4 regions of the Pseudomonas sp. GL-RE-29 genome follow, and region 1 is predicted to be linked to each of the others. Evidence: predicted binding sites of a transcription regulator. Region 1 holds the regulator's gene; each other region holds the start of a gene.
What was found. The regulator sigma-54, encoded in region 1, starts transcription at its own class of promoters, with help from an activator protein. The targets are predictions, from matches to a motif close to ANTGGCATNNANNTTGCTNT.

Region 2: a site for sigma-54 is predicted at 2,449-2,468, ahead of KGB21_RS22140 (DNA translocase FtsK). Genes of this name have one in related genera too.
Region 3: a site for sigma-54 is predicted at 2,336-2,355, ahead of KGB21_RS17580 (pilin). Genes of this name have one in related genera too.
Region 4: a site for sigma-54 is predicted at 2,943-2,962, ahead of KGB21_RS15365 (circularly permuted type 2 ATP-grasp protein). Genes of this name have one in related genera too.

The regions. Positions count from the first base shown of each region.
Region 1 is NZ_JAGYGD010000012.1:141,764-145,971, forward strand. It holds gene lptA (lipopolysaccharide transport periplasmic protein LptA) at 1-9, shown strand, start outside; gene lptB (LPS export ABC transporter ATP-binding protein) at 9-734, shown strand; gene KGB21_RS12635 (RNA polymerase factor sigma-54) at 919-2,412, shown strand; gene hpf (ribosome hibernation-promoting factor, HPF/YfiA family) at 2,487-2,795, shown strand; gene ptsN (PTS IIA-like nitrogen regulatory protein PtsN) at 2,808-3,272, shown strand; gene rapZ (RNase adapter RapZ) at 3,275-4,132, shown strand; gene KGB21_RS12655 (HPr family phosphocarrier protein) at 4,148-4,208, shown strand, end outside.
Region 2 is NZ_JAGYGD010000030.1:61,138-65,345, reverse strand. It holds gene KGB21_RS22140 (DNA translocase FtsK) at 1-2,210, opposite strand, end outside; gene trxB (thioredoxin-disulfide reductase) at 2,519-3,478, shown strand; gene aat (leucyl/phenylalanyl-tRNA--protein transferase) at 3,542-4,208, shown strand, end outside.
Region 3 is NZ_JAGYGD010000020.1:65,263-69,470, reverse strand. It holds gene KGB21_RS17590 (type II secretion system F family protein) at 1-473, opposite strand, end outside; gene pilB (type IV-A pilus assembly ATPase PilB) at 476-2,176, opposite strand; gene KGB21_RS17580 (pilin) at 2,402-2,821, shown strand; gene KGB21_RS17575 (BON domain-containing protein) at 3,130-3,483, shown strand; gene KGB21_RS17570 (DUF748 domain-containing protein) at 3,794-4,208, opposite strand, start outside.
Region 4 is NZ_JAGYGD010000016.1:126,144-130,351, forward strand. It holds gene KGB21_RS15355 (crotonase/enoyl-CoA hydratase family protein) at 1-501, opposite strand, end outside; gene KGB21_RS15360 (DEAD/DEAH box helicase) at 922-2,595, shown strand; gene KGB21_RS15365 (circularly permuted type 2 ATP-grasp protein) at 2,994-4,208, shown strand, end outside.

The DNA.
Region 1 (4,208 bases):
GCCCAGTAATGGCAACTCTGAAAGCTCAGCATCTGGCCAAGAGCTACAAGAGCCGTCAGGTCGTGCGTGACGTCAGCCTGTCCATCGACAGCGGTCAGATCGTCGGCCTGCTTGGCCCCAACGGCGCCGGCAAGACTACTTGTTTCTACATGATCGTCGGCCTGGTACAGGCCGATCAGGGCCGCGTCCTGATCGACGACCTGGACGTCAGCCACCAGCCGATGCATGGCCGCGCAAAGGCCGGGATCGGCTATCTGCCGCAAGAAGCGTCGATCTTCCGCAAGCTTTCAGTAGCGGACAACATCATGGCAATCCTCGAGACCCGCAAGGAACTCGACAAGGCCGGTCGTCGCCAGGAGCTGGAAAGCCTGCTGCAGGAATTCCACATCAGCCACATTCGCGACAACCTTGGCATGAGCCTGTCCGGTGGTGAACGCCGCCGCGTGGAAATCGCCCGGGCGCTGGCCACCAACCCGAAATTCATCCTCCTCGATGAACCTTTCGCCGGCGTGGACCCGATTTCGGTAGGCGACATCAAGCAGATCATCTACCACCTCAAGGCCAAGGGCATTGGCGTGCTGATCACCGACCACAACGTCCGTGAAACCCTGGATATCTGCGAAACCGCCTACATCGTCAACGATGGTCAACTGATCGCCGAAGGCGACTCAGAAACCATCCTGGCCAACGACCTGGTTAAAGAAGTGTACTTGGGCCATGAGTTCCGCCTGTAAGCGCTGAGGTGTCTGGCAGGTCGCGAAAGCGCTTGTTGCGATAAAAAATCAACATTTTTTTATTGTTACAGCGCTCTAGGCAAACGCTGCAGTTTCGGGCATATAATTTGCTTATGTTTGGCGCTCCGGCGCCCTGTAGTGGATGGCGCATGTGCGCCGGCGAATAAGGTGTTAAGCCCCTGCCATGAAACCATCGCTAGTCTTGAGAATGGGCCAGCAGCTGACGATGACACCGCAGCTGCAACAGGCCATCCGCCTGCTCCAATTGTCGACCCTGGACCTGCAACAGGAAATCCAGGAGGCCCTGGAGTCCAATCCGATGCTCGAACGCCAGGAAGAAGGCGACGACTTCGACAACACCGACCCCTTGGCCGACAACGCCGAACAGAAGCCCAACAGCGACATTCAGGAACCCTCCTACCAGGAAAGCGCCCCGACGGTGGATAACCTCGAGGAAGGCGACTGGAACGAGCGCATACCCAATGAGCTGCCCGTCGATACTGCCTGGGAAGACGTCTACCAGACCAGCGCCAGCAGCCTGCCGAGCAACGATGACGACGAGTGGGATTTCACCACCCGTACATCCGCCGGGGAGAGCCTACAAAGCCACCTGCTCTGGCAACTGAACCTGGCGCCGATGTCCGACACCGATCGCCTGATCGCCGTGACGCTGATCGATTGCATCAACAATCAGGGCTACCTGGACGAGACGCTCGAGGAAATCCTCGAAGCCTTCGATCCGGAACTGGACATCGAGCTCGACGAAATCGAGGCCGTCCTGCACCGCATCCAGCAATTCGAACCGGCCGGCATCGGCGCTCGCAACCTGGGCGAATGCCTGTTGCTGCAATTGCGCCAGTTGCCCGCCAAGACCCCTTGGCTGGCTGAAGCCAAGCGCCTGGTCACCGATTACATCGACTTGCTCGGCAGTCGCGACTACAGCCAGCTGATGCGCCGCATGAAGCTTAAGGAAGATGAACTGCGCCAGGTCATCGAACTGGTCCAGAGCCTCAACCCGCGCCCTGGATCGCAAATCGAGTCCACCGAAGCCGAGTACGTCGTTCCCGACGTGATCGTGCGCAAGGACAACGAACGCTGGCTGGTGGAGCTCAACCAGGAATCGGTGCCACGTTTACGGGTCAACGCTCAGTACGCCGGGTTCGTCCGTCGTGCCGATACCAGCGCCGATAACACCTTCATGCGCAATCAGCTGCAAGAAGCCCGCTGGTTCATCAAGAGCCTGCAAAGCCGCAACGAAACCCTGATGAAAGTGGCCACCCAGATCGTCGAGCATCAGCGCGGCTTCCTGGAGTACGGCGACGAAGCGATGAAACCGTTGGTCCTGCATGACATCGCCGAAGCGGTCGGCATGCACGAGTCGACTATCTCGCGGGTGACTACGCAGAAATTCATGCATACCCCGCGGGGCATATATGAACTGAAATACTTTTTTTCCAGCCACGTCAGCACCTCCGAAGGCGGCGAATGCTCGTCCACGGCGATCCGCGCGATCATCAAAAAACTGGTTGCCGCGGAAAATCAGAAAAAGCCGTTGAGTGACAGCAAGATCGCTGGTTTACTGGAGGCACAAGGCATTCAGGTGGCTCGCCGCACCGTCGCCAAGTACCGCGAATCCCTCGGGATCGCGCCTTCGAGCGAACGCAAGCGGTTGATGTAGAGCCACGCCACAGCGTTCCAGTGGCAGATCATCTGATCTGCCGCTTTATGCACTGGCAACGAAGGAGAAGCTGTATGCAAGTCAACATCAGTGGACACCAACTGGAAGTGACCGAACCTCTTCGCACCTACATCGGCGAAAAACTCGAACGATTAGAGAGGCATTTCGACAAGATCACCAACGTGCAGGTCACGATGACGGTCGAAAAGCTGAAGCAGAAAATCGAAGCCACGCTGCATATTCCCGGGAATGAAGTGGTCGCCAACGCGGAGCATACCGACATGTACGCGGCGATCGACGCACTCACCGACAAGCTTGATAAACAACTCAAAAAGCATAAGGAAAAGACCCAGAGCCTCCTCCAGGGCGCTACCGGTCGTTAACACTCCCAACCCATGATCCGACTTGAAAGCATCCTGACCCCCGGCCGTTCCCTGGTGAACGTGCCGGGCGGCAGTAAAAAGAAAGCCCTCGAGCAAATTGCCAACCTCATCCATCGCGAAGTGCCGGATCTGGAGATGCAAGATGTCTTCGAGGCTTTGATTGCCCGTGAAAAACTCGGATCCACCGGTTTTGGTAACGGCATCGCCATTCCTCACTGCCGCCTCAAGGGCTGTGATTCACCCATCAGTGCCTTGATGCACCTGGACGCCCCAATCGATTTCGACGCCATCGACGGCGCGCCGGTTGACCTGCTGTTCGTTCTGCTGGTCCCCCAAGCCGCTACCGATGCGCACCTGGAGCTGTTGCGCCAGATCGCCAGCATGCTCGACCGCAAGGAAGTGCGCGAAAAACTGCGCAGCGCTCCGAGCAATGAAGCCTTGTATCAGGTTGTCCTGGACGAGCAAAACGGGCACTAATCATGCGCTTGATCATCGTCAGTGGCCGTTCCGGCTCGGGTAAAAGTACCGCCCTCGATGTACTCGAGGACAATGGCTACTACTGCATCGACAACCTGCCTGCCGGGTTGCTGCCGGAATTGGCCGAGCGCGCACTGATTCACACCGAGTTGTCTCAGCCACTGGTTGCCGTGTCCATCGACGCGCGTAACTTGCCGAGCCATCTGACTCGTTTTCCTGACCTGCTGGAAGAAGTCCGCAGCCGGCACATCCAGTGCGATGTCTTGTACCTGGATGCCGACGACGAAACGCTACTCAAGCGATTCTCGGAAACCCGTCGACGTCACCCATTGAGCAACGCCAACCGATCGCTCGCCGAAGCAATCAGCGTCGAGAGCACTCTGCTCGGACCGATTGCGGACCTCGCCGATCTCAAGATAAACACCACCAACCTGAACCTGTATCAGCTGCGCGATACCATCAAGCTGCGCCTGCTGAATCAGCCGGAGCCGGGAACTGCGTTCCTGGTGGAGTCTTTCGGGTTCAAGCGTGGCATGCCAGTGGATGCCGATCTGGTGTTCGACGTGCGCTGCCTGCCGAACCCATATTGGAAGCCGGAGCTTCGTGAACAGTCCGGACTCGATCAACCGGTTGCCGAGTACCTGGCGGCACAACCGGATGTCGAAGAGATGTATCAGGACATATCCACCTATCTGCTCAAATGGTTGCCCCGCTTTGCCGCCAGCAACCGCGCCTATGTCACCATTGCCATTGGCTGCACTGGCGGCCATCACCGCTCCGTTTACCTGACTGAACGCTTGGCCAAGACCCTGCAACAATCCCTGAAGAACGTCCAGGTCCGCCACCGCGACCTCAGCTAAAGGATTCACACCGCGATGCCTGCTCTGGAAATCGAAATCATCAACAAGCTGGGCCTGCACGCCCGCGCGTCCGCAA
Region 2 (4,208 bases), on a different contig from region 1:
TCGGGATCATCACCGTCGCCACCACCGCTGCTGCCTTCGAAGCCGCTGCCGGCCTCTTCGACACCGTTGAGAATGTCGTCGTTGTACTCCGGCGCACCGCGCAGTTTCCAGGCCTCCACCACGCGGTGTACTTCATCGTCGGAAACGAAGGCACCGTGGACACGGATCGGCAGGCTGGTGCCCGGGGGCATGTACAGCATGTCACCGTGGCCGAGCAGTTGTTCGGCGCCGCCCTGGTCGATGATGGTCCGGGAGTCGATCTTGCTCGATACCTGGAACGCCATACGGGTCGGAATGTTGGCCTTGATCAGGCCGGTGATCACGTCCACCGACGGTCGCTGGGTCGCGAGGATCAAGTGGATACCGGCCGCACGTGCCTTCTGGGCGATACGGGCGATCAGTTCTTCAACCTTCTTGCCGACGATCATCATCATGTCGGCGAATTCGTCCACGACCACGACGATGGTCGGCAACTTTTGCAGCAGCGGCGCTTCGTCGTGGATGCTTTCGCGTTTGTACAGCGGATCGCTCAATGGCTCGCCGGCGTCCTGGGCTTCCTTGACCTTGGCATTGAAGCCCGACAGGTTTCGTACGCCCATCTTCGCCATCAGCTTGTAGCGTCGCTCCATCTCGGCAACGCTCCAACGCAAGGCGTTGGCCGCATCCTTCATGTCGGTGACCACCGGGCACAGCAGGTGCGGAATGCCTTCGTAGATCGACAGCTCAAGCATTTTCGGGTCGATCATGATCAGCTTGGCGTCTTCCGGGCCGGACTTGAACAGGATCGACAGGATCATCGCGTTCACACCCACCGACTTACCGGAACCGGTGGTACCGGCCACCAACAGGTGAGGCATTTTCGCCAGGTCAGTGATGACCGGTTTGCCGCCGATGTCATGACCCAAGGCCAGGGTGACCGGCGATTTGAAGTTGTCGTACTCGGGGGTCGACAGCACCTCGGAGAAGCGCACGATCTGCCGGTCTTCGTTGGGAATCTCGATACCGACCGTGGTCTTGCCCGGAATCACTTCCACCACGCGCACGCTGGTCACGGCCAGGGAGCGCGCCAAGTCTTTCGCCAGGTTGGAGATGCGGCTGACCTTGACCCCGGCTGCCGGCTGGATTTCGTAACGGGTAATCACCGGGCCCGGGTGGATCGAATCCACGGTCACTTCGACGCCGAATTCCTTGAGCTTGATTTCCAGCAAATGGCCGACTGCCGCCAGGGATTCAGGCGAGTAATTGAGTTGTTTCTTTTCCGCTGGATCGAGAATCGAGATCGGCGGCAAGGTGCCTTCCACGGCACTGTCGACGAACAACGGTGCCTGCTTCTCTTTTTCTACGCGCTTGCTCGGCGCTGGAGGTTTCGGTGGAGCCGGCGCAATCACCGGCGGCACCTGCTTCTCGCGCTCGGACATGTGCTTGCTCAGCGCTTGCTCGCGCTCGATCAGACGTTCCTTGACCTTGGCCTGTTCACGTTTATCGGTAACGGTTGGCGCCACTACGTCGTGCACGCGATCGTCGACTTCACGCAATTGCGCGACCAGTTGCTTGCGTTCGGTACGGGCTGCCCACCAGCGATTGGCCGCGCCCTGGAACAGTTCGAACAGGTCGAGGGTGATCTTGCCGGTGACGTCCATCACCTTGAACCACGACAGGTCGGTGAACACCGTCAGACCGAACAGGAACAGGGCAATGAACAACAGCGTGCTGCCCTGAATGTTCAGGGCATTCTTCGCCAGGTCGCCAAGGCTTTCGCCCAGTGCGCCACCAGCACCGGCCGGCAGACCGGTCGCGGCATGAAAATGGATATGCGCCAGCGCTGCGCCGGACAGCACCAAAAACACCAGGCCGATCAGGCGCCAGGAAAACAGCCAACCGCTCCACTGCCACGGTTCATGGCGCTGACGGAAGATCTGGTAAGCCTTGATCGCCAGCAGCAGCGGGAAGATGTAGGCAAAGTAGCCGAGCACCATGAATAGGATGTCGGCGCTGTAGGAGCCGGCCGGGCCGCCGAAATTCTGAACGTCGTCGATCTTGCTGTTGTGGCTCCAGCCCGGATCGTCCTTGCCATAGGTCAGCAAGGCCATCATCAGGAACAGGCACAGGGCGCCGATGGCAATCAGCGCACCTTCCTTGAGTCGGTAGTGCAAATGCTGGCGCCAGAGCGGAACCACGGCTGGTTTAGGTGCTGCGGTGGATTTCTTCAAAACGCTACTATTCCTGCGCCTATGGCGCGTCCATCTGTTGAATGACTATAAAAAACTGCCCAATCCAGGCAGGTAAAAAAGTTAACAGGCGTAACTGGGACTACTTTTAACACTGCGCCCCGGTTTTTATAAACACGGAGCGCGATGCTTATTTTGTTACAAACACTGTTACAGCCAGGCATTGTACGGGTTTGTGCGCCCGATGCCATGCCTGAGATCCTTGGCTGTAGCATAGTCAAAAACACATTACATGCGACTCAATTTGAGCACGCATTCTCTTTTGTGACAAAGGCTTATGAGGTGTTTCTATGAGCGAAGCGAAGCATTCCCGCCTGATCATCCTCGGTTCCGGCCCTGCCGGTTACAGCGCAGCCGTTTATGCCGCCCGCGCCAACCTCAAACCCGTTGTCATTACCGGCATACAGGCAGGTGGCCAGCTCACCACCACCGTTGAAGTCGATAACTGGCCCGGCGATGTCGAGGGCCTCACCGGTCCGGTGCTGATGGAACGCATGCAAAAACACGCCGAGCGCTTTGACACAGAGATCGTTTACGACCACATCCATACCGCCAAGTTGCAACAGCGCCCATTCGAACTGATTGGCGACAGCGGCACTTACACCTGCGACGCCCTGATCATCGCCACCGGAGCCTCGGCACAATATTTGGGGCTGCCGTCGGAAGAAACATTCGCCGGCAAGGGCGTTTCAGCCTGCGCGACCTGCGATGGCTTCTTCTATCGCAATCAGGTGGTCGCGGTGGTCGGCGGCGGTAACACGGCGGTCGAAGAGGCGCTTTACCTGTCGAACATCGCCAAGGAAGTCCACTTGATTCATCGTCGCGACAAGCTGCGCTCGGAGAAGATTCTTCAGGACAAACTCTTCGACAAAGCCGCCAACGGCAATATTCGCCTGCACTGGAACCAGAATCTGGATGAAGTGCTGGGCGACGCCAGCGGCGTGACCGGCGCGCGCCTGCGCGACAGCCATACCGGCGCGACTCAGGAATTACCCCTTGCTGGGGTGTTCATTGCCATCGGCCACAAGCCCAACACTGACCTTTTCACCGGCCAACTGGAAATGCGTGACGGCTACCTGCTGGTCAAGGGCGGCAGCGAAGGCGATGCGACCGCCACCGCCATCGCAGGCGTATTCGCAGCCGGTGACGTGGCCGATCATGTCTATCGGCAGGCGGTCACTTCAGCCGGGGCTGGCTGCATGGCGGCGCTGGATGCGGAAAAATACCTCGACGACATTCCCGCCGTTTGACGGCACACTGAGTGGCGGGCCAACGACCCGCCACTGCCCTCCCCTTCTGCAAGCCCGGACGCCATGCTGACTTGGTTACAACGCAATACCCTGACTTTCCCGCCGCTGGAAAAAGCCATGCGCGACCCCAACGGGCTGCTGGCTGCCGGTGGTGACCTGTCCGCCGATCGGCTGATCCGCGCCTATCGCCACGGCTGCTTCCCATGGTTCTCGGAAGGCCAGCCAATCCTCTGGTGGTCGCCGGACCCGCGCACCGTGTTGTTTCCCGACGAATTGCACGTCTCGCGCAGCCTGAACAAACTGCTGCGCCAACAACGCTATCAAGTGACCTTCGATCAGGATTTCGCTGCGGTCATCCGCGCCTGTGCTGCGCCGCGGGATTACGCCGATGGCACCTGGATCACCGAAGCCATGCAGGACGCTTACATAGAATTGCACCGGCGCGGTCATGCGCATTCGGTAGAAGTCTGGGACCAGGGCGAACTTGTCGGCGGACTGTATGGCCTGGCCATGGGGCGGCTGTTTTTTGGCGAGTCCATGTTCAGTCGCGCCGACAACGCCTCTAAATATGGTTTTGCCACACTGGTGCGTCATCTGAAAGACTCCGGTTTCGTGTTGATCGATTGCCAGATGCCCACCGACCATCTGCACAGCCTGGGTGCCCGGGCGATTGCCCGCAGCGTATTTGCCGGCTATCTGGCCCAGTATCTGGACCAGCCCAGCGGCGCAA
Region 3 (4,208 bases), on a different contig from region 1:
TCCTTGTAGGTCGCTACCCGTTCCAACAGGGTGTCCAGCGCACCCGCCTGCTCGCCGGCGTCCACCAGGTTGCAGTACAACTCATCGAAGTATTGAGGTTTTTTGCGCAGTGCCGCAGCGAAGCTGTTGCCCGCCGCGACCTCCTGTTTCACCTCGTCCACCAGCTTGCGCATGGCTGGGTTATCGAAGCCTTCGCCGATGATGTCGAACGACTGCAACAGCGGCACGCCGGCTTTCATCATGGTCGCCATCTGACGGGTGAAAAGGGCGATGTCCTGGGCCTTGATGCGTTTGCCCATGTTGAAAAGCGAGACGGTTTTCTTGCGCACCCGGCCGGGTTTGATGCCTTGTTTGCGCAATTGCGCTTTGATCAACGCGGGATTCTGGCCGGTCAGTTCGCCGTTGATTTTCGTGCCTTTGCGGTCGGTGCCTTCCCAGGCGTACACGCTGATTTTCGCTGCTTTGACCGCCATGTTCAGTCCTTGGTGACCCGGTTGATTTCTTCAAGGCTGGTAATGCCCTGCATGGCTTTGAGCAGGCCGGAAGTGCGCAAGTCATTGAATCCGTCCTTGCGCATCTGCTCGTCGATTTGCAGTGAGTTGCCCTCGGCCATGATCAGGCGTTGCAAGTCCGGTGTGTTCTTCACCACTTCATAAATCCCCACTCGCCCTTTGTAGCCGCCGTTGCAGTGATCGCAACCGACCGGCTCATAGATCGTGAATGTGCCGATGCGTTCCTCGGGGAAGCCTTCCTTGAGCAGCGTCTCGCGGGGAATCTCCAGCGGCACGCGGCAATGACTGCACAACTTGCGCGCCAGACGCTGGGCGATGATCAGGCTGACCGAGGTGGCAATGTTGAAGCCCTGAATGCCCATGTTGTGCAGGCGGGTCAGAGTTTGCGCGGCGCTGTTGGTGTGCAGGGTCGACAGCACCAGGTGACCGGTCTGGGCTGCCTTGATGGCGATTTCGGCGGTTTCGAGGTCGCGTATCTCGCCGACCATGATCACGTCCGGGTCCTGACGCAGAAAGGAGCGCAGTGCCTGGGCGAAATCCATGCCCTGCTTCGGATTGACGTTGACCTGGTTGATGCCTTCCATGTTGATCTCCACCGGGTCTTCGGCGGTGGAGATGTTGATGTCCACGGTGTTGAGAATGTTCAGCCCGGTATAGAGCGATACGGTCTTGCCCGAGCCGGTGGGGCCTGTCACCAGAATCATCCCCTGTGGCTGCCTGAGGGCGGTCATGTACAGGTCTTTCTGATCGGGTTCATAGCCGAGGGCGTCGATGCCGATTTGCGCGCTGGACGGGTCGAGAATCCGCAGTACCACTTTTTCGCCCCACAGGGTTGGCAGGGTGTTGACCCGCAAGTCGATGGATTTGCTCTTGGTCAGGCGCATCTTGATTCGCCCGTCCTGGGGTTTGCGGCGCTCGGAGATGTCGAGACTGGCCATGACTTTCAGGCGTGCGGCGATGCGGTTGGCCAGTTGGATTGGTGGCTTGGCCACTTCACGCAAAATGCCGTCGGTGCGCATCCGCACACGGTAGATCTTCTCGTAGGGCTCGAAATGCAGGTCGGAAGAGCCGCTTCTGATCGCATCAAGCAACATTTTGTGGACGAAGCGCACCACCGGCGCGTCATCGGCATCCTGGCCGACAATGGCGTCCTGGCGCTTGTCGTCGGTTGCTTCGCTATCGAGGCTGTCGAGGTCAACGTCGGCCATGTCTTCCAGGCCGGTGCCAGGGGTGTCGAAGAATCTCTCGATGGCGTCGCTGAGCTTGTCGTCTTCCACCAGGATGGCTTCGGTGGTGAGCCCGGTGCTGAACTGGATGTCGTTGATGGCCTGGTGGTTGGTCGGATCGGAGATCCCCACGAACAGTTTGTTGCCGCGACGCCAGAGGGGCAGGGCGTGGTGCTTGCGCACCAGTTTCTCGCTGACCAGGTCTTTGGGCTGGGTTTCCCTGTCCAGGGTGTTGAGATCCATCAGGGCCATGCCGAAGTGTTCCGAAGCAATCTCGGCGACTTGGCGGCTTTTCACCAGTTTGTTCTGCACCAGGTAACTGACCAGGGACAGGTGATTGCGTTGAGCTTGCTGATACGCCTGTTGCGCGCTTTTGTCAGTGAGCAGCTCGGCCAGGACCAATTGCTTGGCCAGACCGCTGAGGGCGATGTCATTCATTGAGATACCGGACGCAGACAATTCATGACTTATAGCCTAGTCAACGGGCGTAACCAAACCAGGGGCGGTGAGGTGACAAAAACTGTCAGATAGTGCGGATCCTGGGGGTAGGAAAGGGCGCTGCCGCCAACGCGCTCCCAGTGAACAAGCCTCGTGGACCTTGGCATGGGCTGTGCTGATACAGATCCAGATCATGAGATTTCGACTCATGCACGGAGGCTGTCTATGAACAATCAAAAAGGTTTTACCCTGATCGAGCTGTTGATCGTGGTGGCGATCATCGGGATTCTGGCAACGTTTGCGATCCCGGCTTATTCGAAGTATCAGGCGCGGGCCAAAGTGACGGCGGGTCTGGCGGAGATTTCGGCATTGAAGGTGCCGTTTGAAGACGTGCTGAATCAAGGGACCGATCCAGATCTGACCAAAATTGGCGGTACAGCAACGACTTCCAACTGCACCACGACGGCTTCGGGCAAGGCGGCTGACGGCACGGGTACGATCGCTTGCACGATTCTCAATGCTCCGGGGCCGGTGTTGAACAAAACCATTACCCTGACGCGCACATTGGCTGGCTGGACATGCGCCACCGGCGTCGATCAGGACTACGCGCCTAAAGGCTGTGCAGGTGTTGTTCCGAAGGTCTGATCCAGCGTTTTGTAGCCAAATACCCCGCCTTGCGCGGGGTATTTTTTATTCAGCGGATGAAAATCCGATGTAAATGAGAAAGTTTCGATAATTCATGGCCTTAGGCCTTGCTCAAAACCGGCAACTTGCATGTAGAGAATGTCGAAGTCTTGCATTTTGCATGATTCCGAAAATTGAGTGATTTTATAACCTATTGATTTATAACGATTTGTTGAGTGTTTCAAAGTTGGCACAGCGTTCGCAATATCTCTGGTAACCCTGCTGACAATCAACCCAGCAGACTTTCCAGAAAAACAGGAGTTACTCGTATGAAGAAGTTCGCTATCGCTGCCGCTACTGCTACCGCGCTGACCCTGACCATGGCCAACGTTGCATTTGCCCAGACTCAGGCCACACAAGCTCCATTGATGGTGGCCACCGGTGAAGTCACCAAAGCCGAAGAAGCCACTTCCGATACCTGGATCACGACCAAAGTCAAAACCGACCTGGTAACCGAAAAAGGCATTCCTGGCACTGACATCAAGGTTGAAACCAACAAAGGTGTGGTTTCCCTGTCCTCCACTGTTGCAGTGACTGAGAGTCAGAAAGCTACTGCCGTGGCGATCACCAAGAAAATCAAAGGCGTTAAAGCGGTCTCCGCTGACGGCCTGAAAGCCGAGTAAGGCAAGACTTCTCGCCTGAACCGGGAGAAGGCGCGGTAGACGGGCCGAGTCATACGTCTGCCGCATCTGAGGAGTTCATGCGAACGGCCATAGGGATGTGGCCATTACAGGCCCCGGCATTCGTGTCGGGGCCTGTTCTATTGTGGACTGCACAAAACAAGTGTGGGAGTGAGCCTGCTCGCGATAGCGATGTATCAGCCAACATCTACGTTGACTGATACACCGCTATCGCGAGCAGGCTCACTCCCACATGGTTATGTGTTGTATTCAACTGCCGCGTCTATTGTTGATCTGTACCAATCGGTACCCATCACTCGGCGTCCAGGTGCATCGGCGTAATGACCTTGCCGTCCTTCTCCGCCTCACCCAACTGGGCATCGATGAAGTACACACGGTCATCGGCCAGTTGACCCTTGTCGACCAGATAGTCCTTGATGCTGCTGGCGCGTTCCTGACCCAACTCCCGCAACAGCACCTCACTGGAGCTCCAGAACTGAATCACGTCAGCACGCATTTTCGCGGTGCGTTCTTCTTTGCCCAGGTCTTTCCATTCGGCCGGCGGTTGGGTTTTCAGGCGTGTGCGGTAGATCCCTTCCAGCAGCGGACCTTTCTCGCTGTCGGGCACTTCCAGCAGATTCGCTTTCGCCGGCACCTTATCGCCGCGACGCTGGAGCATTTTGTAGTAGTTGTACTGGTATTCACGCTCCAGTCGTTGTTCGGCAATC
Region 4 (4,208 bases), on a different contig from region 1:
GGTCAGCATCCAGCGCATGGCGTTACCCCAACCTGCCACTTGATGCAGGCGCAAAGTGGCGCCGCCGAACGGGAAGATGCCGCGTTGCACTTCCATCTGCGCAAAACGGGTATTGCTGGCGCACAGGTTGATATCGGCGGCCAGCATCAACTCGATACCGATGGTCAGGCAGTAGCCATGTGCGGCGACAATCACCGGTTTGCTCACCCTCGGCCCGGCGAACACGCCCCATGGATCGCAGCCACCGGGTGGCGCCTGCCAGCCTTCGGTCAGTGCAGCGCTGGCGTTGACCAGGTCCAGTCCGGCAGTGAAGTGCTCGCCGTGGCCGAACACCACCGCCACCCGTGCCTCGCTATCGGCTTCGAAATCGCCATAGGCCAGGCTCAGTTCATTAAGCATGTCGAGATCGAAGGCGTTGCGCTTGGCGACCCGATCCAGGCCGATCAACAGGACATGACCACGTTTTTCACGGCTCACGCGACAGGTGTCGAGCTCTTTCATGGTGCATTTCCTCGGGCGGGAAGGGCGATCAGACCAAAGGTCCGTGTCTGGAAGGTGAACCGTTTTAGCGCCATCGCCCGCTGGGCCGGGCCTTTGAAAAATAGACGCTCGCACGATTATCCGCAAAGCCTGTGACAGAACGCCGTTTGCAGGAGTTTTGCTATAAAAAAAGCTCCCTTTTTCGGCAAATTCCGGTATAGTGCGCGCCGGCCTTTAGCCGGGCCGCGTTTAGGTAGAGCAATTCCCCGAAGTCAGCTTCGGCTGCACGTCCGTACTGCGGACTCTTCCTTGACGATTCTTTTCATTCATTCGTTTTCGCAAATCCCCGCCGACAAAGCTGCCAGGGCGACTCTTGAGTCTCAACACGGCACGCGCAGCTTTGGAGCATGGGTCTTTGCGGATGCACTTAGAGGCAGACCCATGACCCAGGAAACCGGCGGCTTCGCCGCTTTTAATCTTAATCCGAATATTCTTGCAGCCGTCACCGCGACTGGCTACGAAGAGCCATCGGCTATTCAGCAGCAATCGATCCCGATCATCATGGCCGGTCACGACATGATTGGTCAGGCGCAAACCGGTACGGGTAAAACCGCTGCGTTCGCCCTGCCGATCCTGCATCGCATCGATCCTGCAAAGCGCGAGCCGCAAGCCCTGATCCTGGCCCCAACTCGTGAGTTGGCGCTACAAGTTGCAACCGCTTTCGAAACCTACGCCAAGCAAATGCCAGGCGTAACTGTTGTGGCTGTCTACGGCGGCGCGCCGATGGGCCCACAACTGAAAGCAATCCGTAATGGCGCACAGATCGTTGTCGCCACTCCGGGCCGTCTGTGCGACCACCTGCGTCGTGACGAAAAAGTACTGGCGACCGTGAACCACCTGGTTCTCGACGAAGCCGACGAAATGCTCAAGCTGGGCTTCATGGACGACCTGGAAGTTATCTTCAAGGCTCTGCCAGCTACCCGTCAGACCGTATTGTTCTCGGCCACCTTGCCGCAATCGATCCGTGCCATTGCCGAACGCCACCTGCGCGATCCGCAACACGTGAAGATCCAGACCAAGACCCAGACCGTTACCGCGATCGAACAGGCTCACCTGTTGGTTCACGCTGACCAGAAGACTTCTGCCGTTCTCAGCTTGCTGGAAGTGGAAGATTTCGACGCGCTGATCATGTTCGTGCGTACCAAGCAAGCGACTCTGGATTTGGCCAGCGCCCTGGAAGCCAAAGGCTACAAAGCCGCTGCGCTGAACGGTGACATTGCCCAGAACCAACGTGAGCGCGTGATCGACTCCCTCAAGGATGGCCGTCTGGACATCGTTGTGGCGACCGACGTTGCGGCTCGTGGCCTGGACGTTCCGCGCATCACTCACGTATTCAACGTTGACATGCCGTACGATCCGGAATCCTACGTTCACCGTATCGGCCGTACCGGCCGTGCCGGTCGCGAAGGTCGTGCACTGCTGCTGGTGACTCCACGTGAGCGCCGCATGCTGCAAGTGATCGAGCGTGTAACCGGTCAGAAGGTTGCTGAAGTTCGCCTGCCGGACGCTCAAGCCGTTCTGGATGCGCGCATCAAGAAACTGACCAACAGCCTGTCGCCGCTGGTGGCTGAAGCTGAATCGACCCACGGTGATCTGCTCGATCGCCTGACCGCCGACATCGGTTGCAGCCCGCGTGCCCTGGCCGCAGCCCTGCTGCGCAAGGCTACCAACGGTCAAGCGCTGAACCTGGCCGCTATCGAGAAAGAACGTCCACTGGTGCCGAACAACGCACCGCGTGGCGATCGTCCAGAGCGTTCCGGTGATCGTCCAGAGCGTGGTGACCGCGAGCGTCGCGCACCAATGCCACTGGGCGAAGGCCGTGCTCGTTGCCGTACCGCGCTGGGTGCGCGTGATGGCATCGCTGCCAAGAACCTGCTGGGCGCCATCCTCAACGAAGGTGGTCTGGCGCGTGAAGCGATCGGTCGCATTCAGGTGCGTGACAGCTTCAGCCTCGTCGAGCTGCCGGAAGATGGTCTGGAGAAGTTGCTGACCAAGCTGAAGGACACTCGCGTTGCCGGTAAGCAGTTGAAGCTGCGTCGCTATCGCGAAGATTGATCCGCCCTCGGGCTGATTGATCGAACATAAAAAATCCCCGACTGGTTCGGGGATTTTTTTTGCCTGCGATTTCTTGATCCTGCTTTATTTCACAACATTTCCAGTGGGCAAAAAAAACCGCCCAAAACAGGCGGCTAAAAGGGAAGAAAGATCACTGATTCAGTGGATAAACGGATTATCCGCACCGACTGCCGGGCAGTGAAATCAACTCTGGCTATGCTGGTGATAGGCGACGACTTCGCCTTGCAATGAAGCGGGGGCGATCAGGTTGGGGCATTTACTGCACAGGATTGGTGCGGTGATTGCGCACGGCTTATCCAACTGATTGATATCAAAGCGTTTCTGCCGATGGCACGGGCCTTGCGATGCCTAGATGTCCGGGTGACAAGGAGTACGGCATGATCCGCACCTATTTTGATGAGATGTACGATGCCGGCGGCCAGGTCCGCCCGCATTATCGGGAGTTTGCCCGTTGGCTGGCCGAAACGCCTGACGAGCTTTTGGCACAACGGCGACGCGAGGCCGATCTGTTATTTCATCGCGCCGGGATTACGTTCACGCTCTACGGTGATGAGCAGGGGACAGAGCGCCTGATTCCCTTCGACACTATCCCGCGCAGCATCCCCGCCAGCGAATGGCGAGTGGTCGAGCGTGGCTGCATCCAGCGGGTCAAGGCGTTGAACATGTTCCTCGCCGACCTCTATCACGAACAACGCATCATCAAGGCCGGCATCATTCCGGCCGAGCAAGTGCTGGCCAACGAGCAGTACCAGTTGGCGATGCAGGGTCTGGGTTTGCACCGGGATATTTATTCGCACATCTCTGGCGTCGATCTGGTGCGCGATGGCGACGGCACCTACTACGTGCTCGAAGACAATCTTCGTACACCGAGTGGCGTGAGCTACATGCTCGAAGACCGCAAGATGATGATGCGGTTGTTCCCGGAGTTGTTCGCGGCGCAGCGTATCGCGCCGATCGACCACTATCCGAACCTGCTGCTCGACACCCTGAAAAGCTCCAGCCCGATCGATAACCCGAGCGTGGTGGTGCTGACGCCGGGGCGCTTCAACAGTGCGTTCTTCGAACATGCGTTTTTGGCGCGGGAAATGGGCGTGGAGTTGGTGGAAGGCGCGGACCTGTTCGTGCGGGATGACAAGGTGTTCATGCGCACGACCGATGGGCCGAAAGCGGTGGATGTGATTTACCGCCGCCTCGACGATGCGTTCCTCGACCCGCTGGCGTTCAACCCGGATTCGATGCTCGGCGTGCCAGGGCTGCTCTCGTCTTACCGCTCCGGCAATGTCGTGTTGGCGAATGCCATCGGCACCGGGGTGGCGGACGACAAGTCGGTGTATCCGTTCGTCACGGACATGATTCGCTTCTATCTGGATGAAGAGCCGATCCTCAAGAACGTGCCTACATGGCAGTGTCGTAATCCCTCTGAACTTTCCCACGTACTGGCCAATCTTCCAGAACTGGTAGTCAAGGAAACCCAAGGCTCCGGCGGTTACGGAATGCTGGTGGGGCCGGCGGCGACGGCAGCGGAAATCGAAGCTTTTCGCGCGCGGATCATCGCCAAGCCCCATGCCTACATTGCGCAACCGACGTTGTCG